2 regions of the Micromonospora sp. NPDC049275 genome follow, and region 1 is predicted to be linked to the other one. Evidence: predicted binding sites of a transcription regulator. Region 1 holds the regulator's gene; the other holds the start of a gene.
The links. Region 1 encodes HspR, which represses chaperone genes until heat shock. Its sites were predicted from a motif close to TTGAGTNNNNNNNACTCAA; they were not measured.

Region 1 (3,404 bases):
TCGAGAAGGACTTCTACGCCGTGCTCGGCGTGGACAAGGCCGCCTCCGCGGACGACATCAAGAAGGCGTACCGCAAGCTGGCCCGGGAGTCGCACCCGGATCACAATCCGGGCGACCCGAAGGCCGAGGAGCGGTTCAAGGCCGTGTCCGAGGCGTACAACGTGCTGTCGGACGCCGGCCGCCGCCGGGAGTACGACGAGATGCGGTCGCTGTTCGGCTCGGGCGCGTTCCGGCGCAACGCCCGGGCGGGCGGCCAGCCGGGCGGGATGCCGTTCGACGTCTCCGACCTGTTCGGCGGCGGTGCTGCCGGTGGCGGTGACCGCCGCTTCGGCGGGGCCGGCTTCCAGGACCTGTTCAGCTCGATCTTCTCGGGCGGGCAGGCCGGTGGGCAGGCCGCTCCTCGTGGTCCGGCGCGCGGCCGGGACGTGGAGACCGAGGTGGCACTCGACTTCGGTGACGCGGTGCGCGGGGTGACCCTGCCACTGACGTTGCGCGCTCCCGGCGTCTGCGACACCTGCCACGGCAACGGCGCCAAGCCCGGCACCCAGCCGCGTACCTGCCCGGTCTGTCACGGCGCCGGGGTCACCACCCGCAACCAGGGGTCGTTCAGCTTCTCCGAGCCGTGCGGCAACTGCCAGGGCGTCGGCACCGTGGTGGAGGAGAAGTGCCCGGAGTGCCACGGCAGCGGCGGGGTCACCAAGACCCGCACGATGAACGTGCGCTTCCCGGCCGGTGTGGCCGACGGTCAGCGCATCAGGCTGGCCGGGCGCGGTGAGCCGGGCGAGCGTGGTGGCCCGGCCGGCGACCTGTTCGTGCACGTCAAGGTCCGGCCGGACGAGCTGTTCGGGCGTACCGGAGACGACCTGACGTTGACGGTGCCGGTGACCTACGCGGAGGCCGTGCTCGGCACGGACCTGCGGGTACCCACGCTCGACGGCGCGGTGACGTTGCGGGTTCCGCCGGGCACGCCCAGCGGGCGGGTGCTGCGGGCCCGGGGCAAGGGTGTGGTCCGTCGCGACGGGCAGGCCGGTGACCTGCTGGTCACCCTGGACGTGGTGGTGCCGGCCCGGCTGTCCGACGAGGCGCGGGCGGCGCTTGAGGCGTTCGCCGAGCAGAGCCCGCCGGCGGCGCGGGAACATCTCGACGCCCGGGTGCGTCGGGTCGGTTAGTCCGGTGGGATGGACGCGGAGGTGAGCGGGATGTCGGGCGAGTTCCTCGGTTCGGGTGACCCTGCCTACGAGGCCAAGGTGCTCATGATCTCGGTGGCGGCACGGATGGCGGGGATGCACCCGCAGACCCTGCGCCAGTACGACCGGTTGGGGCTGGTGCAGCCGGGCCGGGCGGCCGGCGGTGGCCGCCGGTACAGCGTCCGGGACGTGGTGCTGCTGCGCGAGGTGCAGCGCCTCAGCCAGGACGACGGGATCAACCTGGCCGGCGTCAAGCGGATCATCGGGCTGGAGCGGTTGCTGGAGCAGGCGCAGCAGCGGGTCGCGCGGCTGGAGGCGGAGCTGGACGCCGCGTACCGCCGGGTGGCCGAGCTGGAGTCGCTGGCCCGCTTCCCGGGCCGGGATCTGGTGCCGACCAACCGCACGTCCACGGCGCTGGTGGTCTGGCGTCCCCGCCGTACGCCCGATCGCTGACCCTGTTTCCTCGGCCTGGCCCGTGCCGGATTTTCCGGCGCGGGCCAGGCCGCTTCCGTTAGCCTGTCGATACGGGTCCTATCGCCTTAATTCGGGCCTATCGGCGCGGTTGGGGGAGCGATGGCGGAGCCGGCGAAGAAAGTGGCCCAGCAGACGGAGGACCGGCTGGAAGACCTGGCCGACACCGTCCGGGAGAAGTTCGACAGGGTGACCGAGGGAAGTTTCCGGGATCGGATCATCGAGGGGCGATTCGCCGAGGAGTCCGACGGCGACCATCGTCGAGCCGAGACCGAGCGCAAGCAGGACTGATCCGGTAGCCGACGTGCGGGCCGGGACCCACGGGGGGTCCCGGCCCGTTCGCCTTGATCCACTCGGTTTCCTGGAAGTCGTGTTCGACTAAGCGGGAAAGCCCGATTTCCGGGAAGGCGAGTTGACCAAGAGTGTTCGGATGGGATCTCAGCCGAGGCGGCGGTTTTCGCGGACCAGGCCGCCCTCGCACCAGTCCCGATAGACGAAGAGATCCGGTCGGGCCAGCAGCACGCGGCCGTTGTGCGCCCAGATCCTCATCAGCTCGTCGCCGTCGCGCTCGGCCTGCTCGACCAGCTTGCGGAAGCGGCGCTTGGGGTGGGCGCGGAAGTTCGTCCGGATGCCGTCCGCGGCGTAGATGTAGAGGCAGTGCAGCGCGAAGCGCCGCGCGGGGCAGGTCGGGTCCATGGCCAGCTCGAAGAGCGTCAGCACCAGGCGGTCGCCGGAGACCAGCAGGTCCCAGTCGGGTGGCATGGAAGCCAACGGCACCGAATCGGGCTGGAACGCCCAGGCTCGCAACTCCGCCGGCGTCGGATCGACGGGGTTGGCAAAGCCGTGGAACGTCGACTCCTGCACGCTCACCGGCCAACCTTCCGCTCTCGCCCGCGTCTGGCAACGCTGCCTGCGGACCGTGGCTGCTGGGGCGAAACGGTAACCCGCCGCCGGTTGCTGCGGTAGTACCCGCAGGGAGCAATTCGGCATCCGCCGGCCGGGGCGGCCCGAACGCCCGTTCGGGTGTCCTGGCCACCACCGCTGCCGCGCCGAAGGGTACGGCAGCGGCGGTGCGCGTCAGTCGTGGATCGGCACCGGGTCCCGCCGCTGGGCCGCCGCGCGGTTGCGCAGCCACCGCTTGAACCACGGGAAGTCCGGCAGCCGCGCCAGGATCGGCCCGGTCACCACGGTGATCAGGACGTACGTCGCGGCGAGCGCGGCCAACCGCGGCTCGACGCTGCCGGCCGCGACCGCGAGGCCGGCGATGACGATCGAGAACTCCCCTCGGGGTACGAGCGCCAGGCCGGCCCGCCAGCGACCGGGTTCGGCGATACCGACCCGGCGGGCCGCGAGGTAACCGGTGAGCGTCTTCGTCGCCATGGTGACAACGGCCAGCGCGAGCGCCGGCAGCAGCACCGGCGGAATGTCCTGCGGGTCGGTGGTCAGGCCGAAGAAGACGAAGAACACCGCCGCGAACAGGTCCCGCAGGGGCGAGAGCAACTCGGTGGCGTGGTGCGCCACCGGGCCGGAGAGGGCGATGCCGACCAGGAACGCGCCGACCGCCGCCGACACCTGGAGCGACGCGGCGAGGCCGGCGATCAGCAGGGTCAGGCCGAGTACGCCGAGGAGCAGCGCCTCCGGGTCCTTCGCCGACAGGGCGGACGAGATGAGGTGGCCGTACCGGATGGCGACCACGAGCACGATCAGCACCGTGCCCACCGCGACGGTGAGCGCGATGCCGCCGCC
Region 2 (3,404 bases), on a different contig from region 1:
GTCACTTCCACACCGCCTGCCGGATGCTGGACAGCCTGACCGCGCCGCCGGAGCCGCAGGAGGTGCCGGCGTTCTTCGTCGCCACCGAGGACGGCCGCGGTGGCGCCCAGCCGGACGAGGTGACCATCCAGATTCCGGGCCTGCCGGAGTCGGGTACGGCGCAGTGCTCGGTCTGGGCCGGTGACGGCTCGCACCGTCTGCCGATGATGGAGCGGGCGAACCAGACCCCTGCCTTCGACTCGATCCGCATCAACGTGAACTGATTCGACAGTCGGCCGGCCAGTCAGGGCGAACAGCCCCGGCTGGCCGGCCGCGCACACAGCGACGGGGTCCCACCGGAAACGGTGGGACCCCGTCACTGTGTGCCGCGTGTCAGCGACTCTTGTACGCCTCGACGACCTCGACCGGGATCCGGCCCCGCTCGGAAATCTTGTAGCCGTTCTTGACGGCCCATTCGCGGATCGCCCGGTTCTGCTCGCGGTCCATTCCGGCGCCGCTGGGGCGCCCCGGCCGCCGAACTGTCCGCGTGTTCTCCACCGGACCTCGACCGATCCGCCGACCCGCATTGATGTACGGGTCCAGAGCCTTACGCAGGACGCCGGCATTCTCGTCCGAGACGTCGATCGTGTAGGCCACGCCGTCGAGACTGAACTCGACCGTCCGGTCGGCCTTCCCGCCGTCGAGGTCGTCGGTCAGCACCGTGATTACTTTTCTCGCCATTGCCGATTACTCCCTGTAGGTGGCGGGATGTGTCCAAAGTCTGACCTATCAACCGGGTAATCCGCAACAATACGCGTCCCATTCATTTCGGCGCGTCGCGATTGCATGGCGTACAAAACCGTGAACCGCCGCGGAATCGCAGGCCTCGGGGGCCGCGTCAATCGGTAAGCAGGCCGGCGTGTCCGGCGATGGCCGCCGCCTCCGCGCGGTTGGAAACCCGCAGCTTGCGCAGCAGCGCCGCGGTCATCCGTTTCACGGTCCGTTCCGATACGTGCAGTTCCTCGGCGACGTCGACGGTGCTGCGACCGGCGGCGATCGCCCGCAGCAGGCGACGCTCCTCGGCGTCCAGGTCGACAGACGCGGCGCGGGCGGGGCCCAGCAGGGCGCGCAGTAACTCCGCGGGCAGCACCGCCCAGCCGTCGAGGATGGCGAGCAACGGGGGCAGCAGCTCCTCCGGTTCGCTTGTCTTCGGCAGGAACCCCTCGGCGCCGGCCCGCAACGCCTCGAGCGCCGGTGCCGGGTCGGTGGAACCGGACATGGCGACCACCCGTACGCGTGGAGTGGTCCGCCGGATGGCCGCCACCGCGCGGATCCCGCCGGGTGGTGGCATGTGCAGGTCGACGAGCGCCAGGTCGGGGTGACAGCGGCTGACCAGGGCGGCGGCCGCGGCGGCGTCGCCGGTCGAGCCGACCACCTCGGCGCGTCCGTCGGTGGTCACCGGAAGCAGCAGCTCGAGGCCGCGGACGAAGAGGGGGTGGTCGTCCACGACAGCGGCCAGCGCCGAGCAGTGGTCTGGGTCACACCTCGGAACAAGGGGAACGCTTTGTTACTTGAGTGAGACACGCTCAACTCAACGCGATAGCAGGTGTTCGATGGCAACTCTTCCGGTACTTCCCCTGACCGACGCCGTGCTGCTGCCCGGCATGGTGATCCCGGTGACCCTCGACCCGACCACCCAGGCCGCCATCGACGCGGCACGGACGACCGGCGACCGCAAGCTGCTGGCCGTGCCGCGCATCGACGGCGAGTACGGCCCGGTCGGCGTGGTCGCCACCATCGAGAAGGTCGGCCGGCTGCCCGACGGTGAGCCCGCCGCCGTGGTCCGTGGCCTGTCCCGGGCCCGGATCGGCTCCGGCGTGCCCGGCCCCGGCGCGGCCCTCTGGGTCGAGGCGACCGAACTCGACGAACCCGCTCCCGCCGGCAAGGCCCGGGAACTCGCCCGCGAGTACCGCGCCCTGGTGACCTCCGTGCTCCAGCAGCGCGGCGCCTGGCAGGTCATCGACGCGGTGGAGCGGATGACCGACCTGTCCGAGCTGGCCGACTCGGCCGGCTACGCGCCCTGGTTGACCCTGGAGCAGAAGACCGAGCTGCTCGCCGCGCCGGACGTCACCGCCCGGCTGGAGCTGCTGGTCGGCTGGGTGAAGGACCACCTGGCCGAGCAGGAGGTCACCGAGCAGATCAACAGCGACGTCCGCGAGGGCCTGGAGAAGTCGCAGCGGGAGTTCCTGCTGCGCCAGCAGCTCGCCGCCATCCGTAAGGAGCTGGGCGAGGACGAGCCGGACGGCTCGGCCGACTACCGCTCCCGGGTCGAGAGCGCCGAGCTGCCGGACAAGGTCCGCGAGGCGGCGATGCGCGAGGTCGGCAAGCTGGAGCGGGCCAGTGACGCCTCACCGGAGGCCGGCTGGATCCGCACCTGGCTGGACACCGTGCTGGAAATGCCGTGGGGTACGCGTACCCAGGACAACACCGACCTGGCCGCGGCCCGGGCGGTGCTCGACGCCGACCACGCCGGCCTGGCCGACGTGAAGGACCGCATCCTGGAGTACCTGGCCGTGCGCAACCGCCGGGCCGAGCGCAACCTCGGCGTGGTCGGCGGTCGCGGCTCCGGCGCGGTGCTGGCTCTCGCCGGCCCTCCCGGGGTCGGCAAGACCAGCCTGGGCGAGTCCGTGGCTCGGGCGCTCGGGCGCAACTTCGTCCGGGTGTCGCTCGGCGGCGTCCGCGACGAGGCGGAGATCCGCGGGCACCGGCGCACCTACGTGGGCGCGCTGCCCGGTCGGATCGTGCGCGCGCTGCGTGAGGCCGGTTCGATGAACCCGGTCGTGCTCCTCGACGAGGTGGACAAGCTGGCCGCCGGTTACGCGGGCGACCCGGCCGCCGCCCTGCTGGAGGTGCTCGACCCGGCGCAGAACCACACCTTCCGGGATCACTACCTGGAGGTCGACCTGGACCTGTCCGACGTGCTGTTCCTGGCCACCGCCAACGTGGTGGAGTCCATCCCCGGCCCGCTGCTGGACCGGATGGAGCTGGTCACCCTGGACGGCTACACCGAGGACGAGAAGGTCGCCATCGCCCGTGACCACCTGCTGCCCCGGCAGCGGGAGCGGGCCGGTCTGACCGCCGACGAGGTGGAGATCGCCGACGAGGCGTTGGCGCTGATCGCGGGGGAGTACACCCGGGAGGCCGGTGTCCGGCAGCTCGAACGGGGCCTGGCCAAGATCCTGCGCAAGGTGGCGGTGACGCTGGCGACCGACCCGTCGCCGGTACGCGTCGACACCGACAACCTCACCGGCTACCTGGGGCGGCCGAAGTTCACCCCGGAGTCGGCCGAGCGCACCGCCGTGCCCGGCGTGGCCACCGGCCTTGCCGTCACCGGCGCCGGCGGGGACGTGCTCTTCATCGAGGCG

Region 2: the regulator HspR is predicted to act here: its motif matches at 1,551-1,569, upstream of lon (endopeptidase La).

The regions. Positions count from the first base shown of each region.
Region 1 is NZ_JBICSN010000001.1:810,261-813,664, reverse strand. It holds gene dnaJ (molecular chaperone DnaJ) at 1-1,169, shown strand, start outside; gene ACGFIE_RS03865 (heat shock protein transcriptional repressor HspR) at 1,200-1,640, shown strand; gene ACGFIE_RS03860 (hypothetical protein) at 1,761-1,949, shown strand; gene ACGFIE_RS03855 (hypothetical protein) at 2,097-2,528, opposite strand; gene ACGFIE_RS03850 (cation:proton antiporter) at 2,736-3,404, opposite strand, start outside.
Region 2 is NZ_JBICSN010000002.1:531,318-534,721, forward strand. It holds gene ACGFIE_RS07830 (hypothetical protein) at 1-263, shown strand, start outside; gene ACGFIE_RS07835 (Lsr2 family protein) at 373-720, opposite strand; gene ACGFIE_RS07840 (response regulator) at 878-1,486, opposite strand; gene lon (endopeptidase La) at 1,593-3,404, shown strand, end outside.